Regions from separate parts of the Shewanella seohaensis genome, predicted to be linked through region 2. Evidence: predicted binding sites of a transcription regulator. Region 2 holds the regulator's gene; each other region holds the start of a gene.

Region 1 (4,598 bases), on a different contig from region 2:
CTAGGTGACGAGGCGCAGAGCACCGAGTCCCTGAGTACAGAGTTGCAAGCTGATGGAGAGCAAGATGCAAAATCGCCGCCATCAACTGCTGAATAGATTGAATCATTGCATCGACAAAGTCCCGCCGTTTCGAGCCGTCGCCAGTGGTCAACTGGTGCGCGTGGTAGGTTTAACCTTAGAGGCGAGTGGTTGCCGTGCGCCTGTGGGCAGTTTGTGCTCTATCGAAACCATGGCCGGAGAGTTGATTGCCGAAGTCGTCGGGTTTGACGATGAGCTGCTGTACCTTATGCCGATTGAGGAATTACGCGGCGTGTTACCCGGCGCCCGTGTCGTCCCCCTCGGTGAGCAGGCGGGGCTGAGTGTGGGCTTATCCCTATTGGGACGCGTGCTCGACGGCAATGGTGTGCCGTTAGACGGTCTTGGCGCATTATCGACCGAACAGCAGGCGCCAAGGCACAGTAACGCCATCAACCCACTTTCTCGCCGTGCGATCACCGAACCACTCGATGTGGGTGTACGCGCCATCAATGCCATGCTCACCGTTGGTAAGGGCCAACGTATGGGCCTATTTGCAGGCTCGGGTGTGGGTAAGAGTGTGCTGTTAGGGATGATGACCCGGGGCACGACAGCTGACATCATTGTGGTGGGGCTCGTCGGGGAGCGTGGCCGCGAAGTTAAAGAATTTATTGAAGAAATCCTCGGTGAAAAGGGCAGAGCACGCTCTGTTGTGGTGGCGGCGCCCGCCGATACCTCACCCTTGATGCGTCTTCGTGCCTGTGAAACCTCGACTCGTATCGCTGAGTATTTTCGTGATTTAGGCTATAACGTACTGTTATTAATGGATAGTCTGACTCGTTACGCCCAAGCGCAGCGTGAGATTGCTCTGGCCGTAGGTGAACCGCCAGCGACTAAAGGTTATCCACCTTCGGTATTTGCTAAATTGCCGCGTTTGGTTGAACGGGCGGGTAATGGCGGGCCTGGACAAGGTTCTATCACCGCATTTTATACTGTGTTGACTGAGGGCGACGATCAACAGGATCCGATTGCCGATGCTTCACGGGCGATCCTAGACGGCCATATTGTGCTATCTCGCTCACTGGCGGATTCTGGGCATTATCCTGCAATAGATATTGAGGCTTCGATCAGCCGTGTGGCCCCAATGGTGATTTCGAACGAGCACTTAGAAGCCATGCGCCGTGTCAAGCAGACTTATTCCCTCTATCAACAGAATAAGGATCTGATTTCGATTGGTGCCTATGCCCAAGGCAGCGATCCGCGAATCGATAACGCTATACGCCTGCAACCTGCGATGAATGCTTTCTTACGGCAGACCATGCGTGATGCCTTTAGTTTTGCCGATAGCCAAGTCATGCTTGGGCAACTCGCGGCGCAATGTAAATAATCGAGACTGTTATGGCGAATGCCGATCCCCTCTTACTGGTGTTGAAATTAGCCCTCGATGCAGAGGAACAGGCCGCGCTGCTGCTAAAGTCGGCGCAACTAGAGTGTCAAAAGCGCCAAAATCAATTGGATGCACTCAACAATTATCGCTTGGACTATATGAAGCAGATGCAGTCTCAGCAGGGCCAAGCGATTAGCGCCAGCCATTATCACCAATTCCACCGTTTTATTCGGCAAATCGATGAGGCCATTGCGCAGCAAAATCGTGTGGTCGCCGATGGTGAGAAACAGAAAAATTATCGTCAGCAGCATTGGCTCGACAAGCAAAAGAAACGCAAGGCGGTTGAATTGCTCTTGGATAATAAAGAGAAAAAACGCCAAGCTCTTGAGTTGAAAAAAGAGCAAAAGATGACCGATGAATTTGCCTCTCAGCAGTTTTTTCGCCGCAATAAACCCTAACCCAAGCTCGCCATTGTGCGTGTAAGTTGTTTCTTCGATATGTAACCCTCACCTATTGGCACTTTATTTGCTTGCTTTATGCCAGAGATGGCCAAAGCCGCATAAATTGACGTTTGCCCTACTTTTTTATGTCTTCGGGTGAATGTTTAGGAGCTGATATGCAACAAATGAACAATATCCTATTAGCGTCAAGCGCGAAAAATAGCGCTAGCTCAAGTAAAGCATTGACTCAAGATACTAATAGTGAAGACTTTTCTGCAGCGTTGGCTTCAGTCACATCCGTATCTTCACCCTCGACTAAACCCCCAGTGTCTCAGGATGTGGCCGTCAAATCTTCCAGAGCGGAAGCCAGCACTGACGATACAAATACCGATGATGACGCCGATATCAACTTGATTTTCGCCCAGATTGGTATGGCAAATGAGATGAAGAAAGCGGCAGCACCGGGCGAGTCTTTGCCGCTTGAGGCTGATATCACGGCAACGAATGATGCCGATACCGACTCATCCTCGTTATTGGTCGATGCTCAATCTCTGACCGACAGCTCTATTGTTGACGGCACTTTTCCCGATGAAATGGCTAAGTTCGTTCAGGCCACTAACACTGGCCTTGGCGATAACAAACTGAAGGTTAGTACTGAATCAGAAGACTCTGGGGCAGTCGCTCCAAAGGCGGCCGGACAAAATACAGTGCAAGCCACCGCACAGCTATTACAGCAACAAACCTCACAACAGAACGCCGTTGATGCTGAAAGTGTAGGACTACCGATTCCAGCGGCTGATGTCGATGCTTTGGTTGCGGCCGTGACTGTAGCTGAAACGGATACTCAAGGCACCTCAGTTGATGATCCGCATTTGATTGATGATGCAGCGTTACTTACCGGTCTGCGCAGCGAAAAGTTCGTTAAACCGCCCGAGAATCATATTTTACCCATCAAGGGTGAGCCCGTGTTGGGGGGAAAAGAGCTTGGTACCACAGACATTGGCGCTAAGGCGATAAATATGTCGACGCAGCCTGCAGATAAAGCACTTGCATCCCAAAGCATGGTATCTCAAGCCGTTGATAATCAAACGCCAATCAAAGCGGCCAATGCCTCTGCGAGTGATGTATTAACGACGAATGCGGCTACAGCCGCGAATACTAACGATCTTAATACCTTAGGCACGAATGCAGCGACTAATGTCTCAGGTACCACAGCCATCGATCCGAGTCTTACTGCCGACAACCCATCCCGCGCCGAGATTTCCGCAGGCTTTTTGCTAAAAGACGCTAAGTTAGCGGTTACTCTCGATGCACAGCAAGATAGTAGGGTTGCTGCTTTAAGTTCAGGTAGTGAAGAGGCGGGCAGCGAGTTTAAGCCTGTGGAATTTAAAGCGGTATCTTCACTGCATTCTTTGGCAACGCCGGTAACCCAGCGTCAAGATATTCAACAAGTGCAGCTTTCCTTGCGCCAAGGTGTAGAAACTCAAAACCAAATGCAGGAGATGATCCAGCGCTTCTCGCCTGTGATGAAGCAGCAATTAGTGACTATGGTGAGTCAAGGGATCCAACAGGCGGAAATTCGCTTAGATCCGCCAGAACTTGGGCATATGTTGGTTAAAGTACAAGTACATGGCGACCAGACACAAGTGCAGTTCCATGTCACACAATCGCAAACCCGCGATGTTGTAGAGCAAGCCATTCCTCGCCTACGTGAATTATTACAGGAGCAGGGAATGCAATTGGCCGACAGTCATGTTTCTCAAGGGGACCAAGGTCAACGCCGCGAAGGGGGATTTGGTGAAGCGGGTGGTTCGAGCGGTGGAAATGTGGATGATTTCTCGGCAGAAGAGCTAGATTTAGGTTTAAATCAAGCAACTAGTTTAAATTCAGGTATAGATTATTACGCTTAAGAAGGTAACCTATAGTAATAAAGCGGATTATGCGCCAAGCCCTGATCCCATTCCCGAATTTAGCCAATTAAAGAGTACAGAAAATGGCCAAGGAAGAATCATTAGAACTTGAAAGCACCGAAGCGCCTAAAAGTAAGAAGAAGTTTATTTTTATCGGTGCGGGCGTGTTTGCAGCCCTGTTGATTGGGGGCGCCCTGTGGTTTTTCCTCGGTAGCAGTGATGAGGCGCCCGAAGCTGCCGCCGAAGGTGCTACAGCAACGGAGGCGACCACTCCTGCCGCCGATGCGGCAATGGCGGCCTATGTGCCAATGCCACGGCCCTTTTTATTTAACCTCCCAGGGCCTGACCGTGCTCGTCTCGTTGAAATTAAAGTGCAACTGATGGTCAGAGGCCAAGACGATGATGTGTTGACCCAAAAGCATATTCCGTTGATTGAAGATGCGCTGTTAACCACCTTTAGTGGCGCCGATGTGCAAAAGTTAAGTACACAGGCGGGTAAAGATGAATTGCGACAATTAGCACTGCTGAGCGTACAAAATACCTTGCAATCTGTGACCGGACGTAAAGTGGTTGAGAAAGTACTCTTCACCGGTTTTGTAATGCAATAACCTTTTATCTTCAGCACCTTAAAGAGGCGAAGACAATACTGTGAGTGATTTATTAAGCCAAGACGAAATTGATGCGCTCTTACACGGAGTCGATGACGTCGAAGAGGATAATGAGCTTGATGCCGCGGGGCTAGAAGCTCGCTCCTACGACTTTTCCTCCCAAGACCGTATTGTGCGTGGTCGTATGCCCACGCTCGAGATTGTGAATGAGCGTTTTGCCCGCCACCTGCGGATCAGC
Region 2 (4,598 bases):
CGGCCTAATGCTAATCACCAGCATGAGCGCCTTCGCCAAGGTTGGTGACTTACAGCAAGAAGTGAAAATTAAAGCCGTTAGCCAAACTGCGGACATTAAAAACAACCAGATCATTTTCTTCGGTCCGGTTGAAGTCACCCAAGGCTCGATTAAAATCCATGCAGATCAACTACGTGCATTTTCTGCCGAAGGGGAAAACAGCAAGATTTTAGTGGCAACCGGTAATCCTGCGACTTATAGCCAGATCCTCGACGATGGACGCCCAGCTTCGGCGAGCGCGAAAGAAATTCGCTACGAAATGGCGACCCGCACCCTAACTTTGACGGGCTCAGCGAGCCTAGATCAAGCGGGTAGCCAAGTGACGGGTAACCTCATCCGTTACGATATTATTCAGCAAAAATTGATCGCTGAGAGTACGGGTAGCGGTGATGATCGCGTGATTACCATTATTCAACCTGACAACTATCAGGAAGAGCTCAAGAACCAGCCCGCGGACAAACCTGTGAAAAAACAGGACTCTAAATGACCCAAATCACCTTAAAAGCACAGAATCTCGCTAAGAGTTATAAGAGTCGTCAGGTTGTGAAAGATGTCAGCCTGACGGTGAAAACGGGTCAAGTCGTCGGCCTACTCGGCCCAAACGGCGCGGGTAAAACCACCACCTTCTATATGGTCGTGGGCTTAGTCAAAAGCGATAAAGGCCATATCTTTATCGACGATGATGATTTAACCGCCGATCCCATGCACCTGCGCGCCCGCAAAGGTATTGGTTACCTGCCACAGGAAGCCAGTATCTTTCGCAAGCTGAGCGTGCACGACAATATCATGGCGGTACTGCAAACCCGTAAAGAGCTCAATCGCGATCAACGCGAAGAAGAGCTGGAACATCTGCTCGAAGAGTTCCATATCACCCATATTCGCGATAGCCAAGGCATGTCGTTATCGGGCGGTGAACGTCGCCGTGTCGAAATTGCCCGCGCTTTAGCGGCCAATCCTAAGTTTATTCTGCTCGATGAACCCTTCGCCGGTGTCGACCCGATTTCGGTTATCGATATCAAGAAAATCATCGAACAACTCAAGAGCCGAGGCCTTGGGGTACTGATCACAGACCACAATGTGCGCGAGACCTTAGACGTCTGTGAACATGCCTACATTGTTAGTCACGGAAACCTGATTGCCGAAGGAACTCCCGCAGAGATCTTAGACAATCAGCAAGTTAGGGCTGTGTACTTAGGTGAACAATTCAGGCTATAGTTACTTAAACAGAGCCAATTAGCCTTGGATTTTGGCTTAGTAAGCGCCATCAATATGATAACAAGCGGCCTAAATTCAAAATAATAACGTAGGGATCAGCGGTAACATGAAAGCGTCACTCCAGCTCAAACTGGGTCAACAGTTAACCATGACGCCACAACTTCAACAGGCCATTCGTCTGTTGCAATTGTCGTCATTGGAACTGCAGCAAGAGATCCAGCAAGCCTTAGACTCTAATCCTCTTCTCGAGCTGGAAGAGGAGCAATTCGACGCGCCTACCGAACGTAAGCAAGATATCGCCGATACCGACTTTAGCGAAACGACGGCCCAACCACAGGAACAAGACAATTCCACCGTGGACATTGCCGAGTCGTTGACCAAAGAATCTCTGCCCGAAGAACTGCCCATGGACACCACTTGGGATGAAGTCTTTACCGCCTCGCCAAACTCAGGTTCTGGTGCCAGCCGTGAAGATGACATGCCCTTCCAAGGGGAAACCAGTGAAGGCCTGTACGAACATTTAGAATGGCAGAAAAACCTCACGCCCTTCTCTGAAACCGACTTAGCCATCGCCACCGCGATTATTGATGCCATCGACGATCAAGGTTATCTCACTCAAAGTACTGAAGATATCCTCGAGGCCATGGGCAATCCAGAGATTGAACTGGATGAAGTCGAAGCCGTACTCAAGCGTATTCAACACTTCGATCCCGTTGGTGTCGCCGCAAGGGATTTAAGCGAATGTCTGCTTATCCAACTCTCCCATTTTTCGCCGGATACCCCACACCTCGAAAACGCCCGCATGTTGATCAAAGATCATTTAGATCTGATCGCTGCCCGCGACTTTAGGTTGTTGATGCGTAAGACCAAACTTAAAGAGGACGAGTTAAGGGACAGCATAGCGCTGATCCAAACCTTAAACCCTCGCCCCGGTTTGCTCATCACCCCTGTTGATGAAGAATATGTCATCCCCGATGTATCGGTGTCGAAGAAAAACGGTCGCTGGGTGGTCGAGTTAAATCCAGACTGCATGCCAAAAATCAATGTTAATCAGCAATATGCAGCCATGGCACGCAGCACCAAAAGCCAAGCCGATAGCCAATTTATCCGCGGGCATCTGCAAGAAGCCAAGTGGTTTATCAAAAGCCTTGAAAGCCGTAACGAAACACTGCTCAAAGTGGCAAACTGCATAGTGCAATATCAACAGGGCTTCTTCGAATACGGTGAAGAAGCCATGAAACCTATGGTCCTGAACGATATCGCCGAGGCGGTAGAAATGCATGAGTCCACCATTTCACGGGTGACCACACAAAAATACATGCATACCCCAAAGGGACTTTTTGAACTAAAATATTTCTTCTCAAGCCACGTCGGGACTGATGATGGCGGTGAGTGCTCATCCACGGCAATCAGAGCCTTCATTAAGAAACTGGTTGCAGCGGAAAACCAGAAAAAACCATTAAGCGACAGCAAGATGGCACAGCTTCTGGCAGAACAGGGAATTAACGTTGCGCGCAGAACCATTGCGAAGTACCGAGAAGCGATGCTTATTCCCCCTTCCAATCAGCGTAAAAGTTTATAGCCTAAAGTGGAAATCGGAGGACGTTTATATGCAAATAAACCTGAGTGGACACCATATCGAGATTACTGAATCGTTACGGGCTTATGTTGAGGAAAAGTTTTCAAAACTTGAACGTCATTTCGAACAGATCAATAATGTGCACGTTGTGCTCAATGTTGAGAAAATGCAACAAATTGCCGAAGCGAGAATCAACCTCACCGGTGGTGAAGTCTTCGCGACTTCAGAGCATGCAGATATGTATGCTGCCATAGACGTCCTGATAGACAAGCTTGATCGTCAGGTTATTAAACACAAAGAGAAGTTAACAAAACACTAGCAATGGAACTTCGTACCATACTGCGGCCGGAATGCACGACCTGCGCCACTCCGGGCAGTAAGAAAAAGGTACTGGAACTTATCAGCGACTTAGCCGCTGCCCAGTACCCCACCCTCTCATCTCAAGAGATCTTCGAAAGCCTAGTGGCGCGCGAAAAGATGGGGAGCACAGGTATAGGTAACGGCATCGCCATTCCACATGGTCGATTAACCGATATAACACAACCCATAGCCATATTGGTGAAATGTGAGGAGCCGATAGCCTTTGATGCTATCGATAAACAACCTGTCGACATTTTATTTGCGCTGCTGGTGCCTGCTGACCAATGTCAACAGCACTTAAGCACTTTGTCCTGCATGGCTGAAAAGCTCAGCGACAAACAAATATTGAAGCAATTGCGCAAGACGCATGATGAAACGGAACTCTATCAGGTAATCACTGGATGAAACTGGTCATAGTGTCAGGGCGCTCAGGCTCAGGCAAATCGGTCGCACTAAGAGTGCTTGAAGATCTCGGCTACTATTGTGTCGATAATCTTCCGTTGCCGCTGATTGGCAGCTTACTCGAACAGCTCAAGGGCAGTAACGATCTCGTCGCCATCAGCGTCGACGTGCGTAACCTGCCGGAGCAAGACAAGGTACTCGTCAAACAGCTCGCAAGCCTGCCAGAGGGCACTGAACTTACCAGCTTCTTCTTAAATTCCAGCGATAAAGTACTGTTAAAGCGCTACAGCGAGACTCGGCGCTTACATCCCTTATCTAAGAGCCGAGTATCACTGCAAGAAGCCATCAAACTTGAAGGAAAATTGCTCGAGCCCCTGTCACAGCAGATGGATCACTACATAGATACCTCGAATCTGAATATCTATGAACTCAGCGACCAAGTGCGGCAAATCCTGCTTGGCAGTGTCGATAAGGAACTGGTGATCAACTTCGAGTCCTTCGGTTTTAAGCATGGTATGCCAACCGAAGCCGACTTTATGTTTGATGTGCGCTTTTTACCCAATCCCCATTGGGAACCCGAGCTGCGCCCCCTAACCGGCTTAGATGAACCCGTTGCCGAGTTTTTAAATCGCCAGCCGCTGGTCAATAAGTTCATCTGGCAAATCGAGAATTTACTCGAGACTTGGTTACCTCACTTAGAGCGTAATAATCGCAGCTATCTGACCATCGCCATCGGCTGTACCGGCGGCCAACACAGATCGGTTTACGTGGCCGAACAGCTAGCTAAACGCTTTAGCAACGGCAAACACAAAGTGAATGCCCGCCACCGAGAGTTAAGCCATGCCAAAGCTTGAGCGCCAAATCACCATCTGCAATAAACTCGGTTTACATGCCCGCGCCGCGACAAAGCTCGTGGTGTTGGCCTCAGAGTTTGATGCCAGCATTACGCTGATCCAAGGTGAAAAACAGGCCTCTGCCGCCAGTGTTTTAGGACTACTCATGC
Region 3 (4,598 bases), on a different contig from region 2:
AGACTTAGGCATAGTATTCTCCATCAAAAACAACAGGTACATGAGAAGCCAAAAGGACTGCACTGTGGTGCCATTTCCTCGCGACCCAGAAAGCGTTTTTAATGGTTTGAATTCAATGCGCTAACTGAATATGAATGGAGAGTATTCCGTGTTTGGCTCCAAAAAAGACGCATTATTATAGTTGCAATCGAGAATCGTTCTTAATTGAATTTACAAAGCCTTTACTTTTTTACGCACCCCAAATCACGAGGCGACAACAAATGGACAGATACAACGAGAGGTCGGGGTTTATGGTTGTAGAGGGGTTGAATAGGCAGGGGAATACTTGGGAGTCACAGAGCGATAGAGACAAAACAGCCCCGACAGAAGACCGTCGGGGCTGTTAGATTTTGTGCTGCTAATCGATGCCGTTAGCCATTACAGGCTGTAGTACATCTCGAACTCTAATGGGTGAGTTGTACGGCTTACACGCTCAGCTTCTGCAGATTTCAGTGCAATGTAAGATTGGATGAAATCTTCGCTGAATACACCGCCGCGAGTTAAGAACTCGTGGTCAGCTTGCAGGTTTTCAAGCGCGTTTTCTAATGAAGTCGCTACTTGTGGGATTTCAGCCGCTTCTTCAGCTGGCAGATCGTACAAGTCTTTATCCATAGCTTCGCCTGGATGGATCTTGTTTTGGATACCATCGATACCCGCCATCAGCAGCGCTGCGAAACCTAAGTATGGGTTTGCATGTGGATCTGGGAAGCGAGTTTCGATACGACGGCCTTTAGGGCTTGGTACCACTGGAATACGAATTGAAGCGCTGCGGTTACGTGCTGAGTAAGCTAACATCACTGGCGCTTCAAAGTGTGGTACTAAACGCTTGTAAGAGTTAGTGCTTGGGTTAGTGAAAGCGTTCAGCGCGCGAGCGTGCTTGATGATACCACCGATGTAGTACAGTGCAGTTTCACTTAAACCAGCGTATTTGTCGCCTGCGAACAGGTTCACACCGTCTTTAGACAGAGATTGGTGAACGTGCATACCGCTACCGTTGTCGCCAACGATTGGCTTAGGCATGAAAGTCGCAGTCTTACCGTAGGCGTGAGCCATGTTGTGTACTACGTACTTCAGAATTTGGATTTCGTCCGCTTTCTTAGTCAGAGTGTTGAAGCGAGTTGCGATTTCGTTTTGACCCGCAGTCGCCACTTCGTGGTGGTGAGCTTCAACGACTTGACCCATTTCTTCGAGCACTAAACACATAGCGCTACGTAAGTCTTGTGATGAGTCAACAGGAGCTACTGGGAAATAACCGCCTTTCACGAATGGACGGTGACCAGTGTTGCCACCTTCGTAGCTAGTGCCAGAGTTCCATGCCGCTTCTTTAGCGTCGATTTTCACGAAACAACCAGACATGTCAGTACCGAAACGTACGTCGTCGAACAGGAAGAATTCTGGTTCTGGTCCAACTAATACAGTGTCAGCGATACCGGTAGAGCGTAAGTATTCTTCCGCTTTTTTCGCGATAGAACGTGGGTCGCGGTCATAACCAGTCATAGTGCCTGGCTCGAGAATGTCACAGCGGATCAGTGCAGTGGTTTCTTCGGTGAATGGGTCTAATACAAACGTGGTTGGGTCTGGCATCAGCACCATGTCTGATTCGTTAATGCCTTTCCAGCCAGCGATTGACGAACCGTCAAACATTTTGCCGTCTTCGAAGAAATCAGCGTCTACCTGATGAGCAGGGATAGATACGTGCTGCTCTTTACCTTTGGTGTCGGTAAAACGTAAATCAACAAACTTAACTTCTAATTCTTCAAGTTGCTTTAAAACTGATTCAACTGACATTCTCAAGTCTCCGGTAGGGTAAAGGGATGTCCCTTCTATAATCTTTTAACTCAAGTCGCGCTTGAGCCAAACTTACAAGCTATGTAGCGATATCTATGCCAACAATTTAAGGTGTTGATAATAAAAGGCTATATATTTTAGTGCACAACAATTTATATCTTGCTGCACTATGTTGGTGCGTTTGCATGTGGCATTTTGGTGCATTAATCCATTTTGGTGCGCACCGTTACAACACCATTTTAGTGCAAGCAACTTGAGTGCAATCTCGCAACGCCCATTTATCCCGAACTCGTCGGCCCATTAAGCTCAGAGGCAAGCCGGATTGATATCTCAATTCTGGCTTTTGACAAGATTCGAAACCAAACAAAGCACAACGAATTTAGCACATTAGTGAGGCGAGATAACCGTACAAGCTCACTATTTCAATCGCCCGTAATAATGTCACAAAACTGTGGCAACCTAAGCTGTTTTTCGCGGGGCGGTTATTGCTGGAAATATTGAATAGTGCTTAATTTTCATGGCGTTAATGTCGTTGTTCACAATGTGGAATAGAGTTTGTTGAAACTGAGGCCAAAGTCATCCGCAGAAACCGCTAATTGATGCCTGAGGCGCTTATTTTTATGGCTCACTCTGGCGCATCACGGCTTGATGGCGTGGATTGACTATACTTATGGCGGCTTTGGGCTGGGCAGCAAAAGCTGCACTGAGTGAAAAACAGTGAATTCAGCTGCTTAGCTTAGTTGATGACAAGATAAACTGGCGAATCGCCTGCGCATTAACGGTGCATTTAGGCTATTTGACTTGGGCAAGAGAGTACCTTTTGAGCACTGTGCTCAAAAAATTGTTTTATAAGTGTTCAAAAATAATCCTGTGCGGCGAGGCCGCTCTGGAGTAGAATGTCACGCTTTTTTATGGCGACTCAACGTAGATTGCTATAACGAATATTGAAATATCCCTATTTTTGTTTGATGGTAAGAGGTTTATCCGTGCTAGAGAATTTACGTAACATCGCCATTATTGCGCACGTTGACCATGGCAAAACGACCCTGGTTGACAAGCTGCTGTCGCAATCAGGAACCCTTGCAACCCGGGGAGAAGCTACTGAGCGGGTGATGGACTCCAACGATCTTGAAAAGGAGCGTGGGATCACGATTCTGGCAAAGAATACTGCCATCAAGTGGAATGACTACCGCATTAACATCGTAGACACCCCAGGCCACGCCGACTTCGGTGGTGAGGTTGAGCGCGTATTGTCTATGGTGGACTCAGTATTACTGCTGGTTGACGCCGTTGACGGTCCAATGCCACAGACTCGCTTCGTAACCAAGAAAGCGTTCGCTCAAGGTTTAAAGCCAATCGTTGTGATCAACAAGATTGACCGTCCTGGTGCTCGCCCTGATTGGGTTATCGACCAAGTATTCGACCTGTTCGACAACTTAGGCGCGACCGATGAGCAATTAGATTTCCCAATCGTTTATGCCTCGGCATTAAACGGTTTTGCAACTTTAGATCCGGATGAAGTGAGCGCAGATATGACGCCACTGTTCCAAACTATCGTTGAAAAAGTTTCTCCACCTGCAGCTGACGCTGAAGGTCCATTCCAGATGCAAATTTCTCAGCTCGATTACAACTCTTATGTGGGTGTTATCGGCGTGGGTCGCATCAAGCGTGGTAGCATCAAAGCAAACCAACAGGTGAGCGTGATCGGTGCCGACGGTAAAGTGCGTAACGGCAAAATGGGCCAAGTATTAGGTTACATGGGCTTAGATCGTACCGAAGTTGACGTAGCTAACGCTGGCGACATCGTTGCTATTACCGGTTTAGGCGAGCTGAAAATCTCTGATACTGTGTGTGCTGCCGGTAGCGTTGAAGCACTGCCTGCACTGTCAGTTGATGAGCCAACGCTGACCATGACTTTCCAAGTCAACACTTCACCTTTCGCAGGTAAAGAAGGTAAGTACGTCACTTCACGTAACATTCTTGAGCGTCTGCAACAGGAATTAGTGCACAACGTGGCACTGCGTGTTGAAGAAACTGACAGCCCAGACCGTTTCGCGGTATCTGGCCGTGGTGAATTACACTTATCTATCCTGATCGAAAACATGCGTCGTGAAGGTTACGAATTAGCAGTTTCTCGCCCAGAAGTTATCTTAAAAACCATCGATGGCGAACTGTGTGAGCCATACGAAACCCTGACCGTTGACGTTGAAGAAGAACATCAAGGTACAGTGATTGAGAAACTGGGTATCCGTAAAGCCGAAATGAAAGACATGCAGCTTGACGGTAAAGGTCGCGTTCGCGTTGACTTTATCATCCCAAGCCGTGGCTTAATCGGTTTCCAAACTGAGTTCTTAACTGCTACTTCTGGTACTGGTCTGATTTACCACTCATTCGATCACTACGGTCCTCACAAAGGTGGCGATATCGGTCAACGCGCTAACGGCGTATTGATCTCTAACGCGACCGGTAAGGCGCTGACATTCGCACTGTTCGGTCTGCAGGACCGCGGTCGTCTGTTTATCGGCCACGCTGCCGAAGTTTACGAAGGTCAAGTAGTGGGTATCCACTCACGTTCTAACGACCTGACAGTTAACTGTCTGAAAGGTAAGCAGCTGACTAACATGCGTGCTTCTGGTACTGACGAAGCTCAAGTACTGACTACGCCAATCACCTTAACTCTTGAGCAAGCGCTTGAGTTTATCGATGATGACGAATTAGTTGAAGTAACACCTAAGAGCATCCGTGTTCGTAAGAAACACTTAACTGAAAAC

The links. Region 2 encodes sigma-54, which starts transcription at its own class of promoters, with help from an activator protein. Its sites were predicted from a motif close to GTTGGCACGNNNNTNGNNT; they were not measured.
Region 1: the regulator sigma-54 is predicted to act here: its motif matches at 1,915-1,933, upstream of L2713_RS05850 (flagellar hook-length control protein FliK).
Region 3: the regulator sigma-54 is predicted to act here: its motif matches at 1,912-1,930, upstream of glnA (glutamate--ammonia ligase).

Annotation. Positions count from the first base shown of each region.
Region 1 is NZ_JAKILE010000004.1:85,819-90,416, reverse strand. Features, by position in the region: gene fliH (flagellar assembly protein FliH) at 1-96, shown strand, start outside; gene fliI (flagellar protein export ATPase FliI) at 65-1,402, shown strand; gene fliJ (flagellar export protein FliJ) at 1,414-1,860, shown strand; gene L2713_RS05850 (flagellar hook-length control protein FliK) at 2,019-3,752, shown strand; gene fliL (flagellar basal body-associated protein FliL) at 3,836-4,360, shown strand; gene fliM (flagellar motor switch protein FliM) at 4,401-4,598, shown strand, end outside.
Region 2 is NZ_JAKILE010000001.1:464,857-469,454, forward strand. Features, by position in the region: gene lptA (lipopolysaccharide transport periplasmic protein LptA) at 1-526, shown strand, start outside; gene lptB (LPS export ABC transporter ATP-binding protein) at 523-1,254, shown strand; gene L2713_RS02040 (RNA polymerase factor sigma-54) at 1,361-2,836, shown strand; gene hpf (ribosome hibernation promoting factor) at 2,865-3,152, shown strand; gene ptsN (PTS IIA-like nitrogen regulatory protein PtsN) at 3,155-3,598, shown strand; gene rapZ (RNase adapter RapZ) at 3,595-4,449, shown strand; gene L2713_RS02060 (HPr family phosphocarrier protein) at 4,436-4,598, shown strand, end outside.
Region 3 is NZ_JAKILE010000013.1:85,756-90,353, reverse strand. Features, by position in the region: gene L2713_RS15250 (TonB-dependent receptor) at 1-12, opposite strand, end outside; gene glnA (glutamate--ammonia ligase) at 418-1,827, opposite strand; gene typA (translational GTPase TypA) at 2,814-4,598, shown strand, end outside.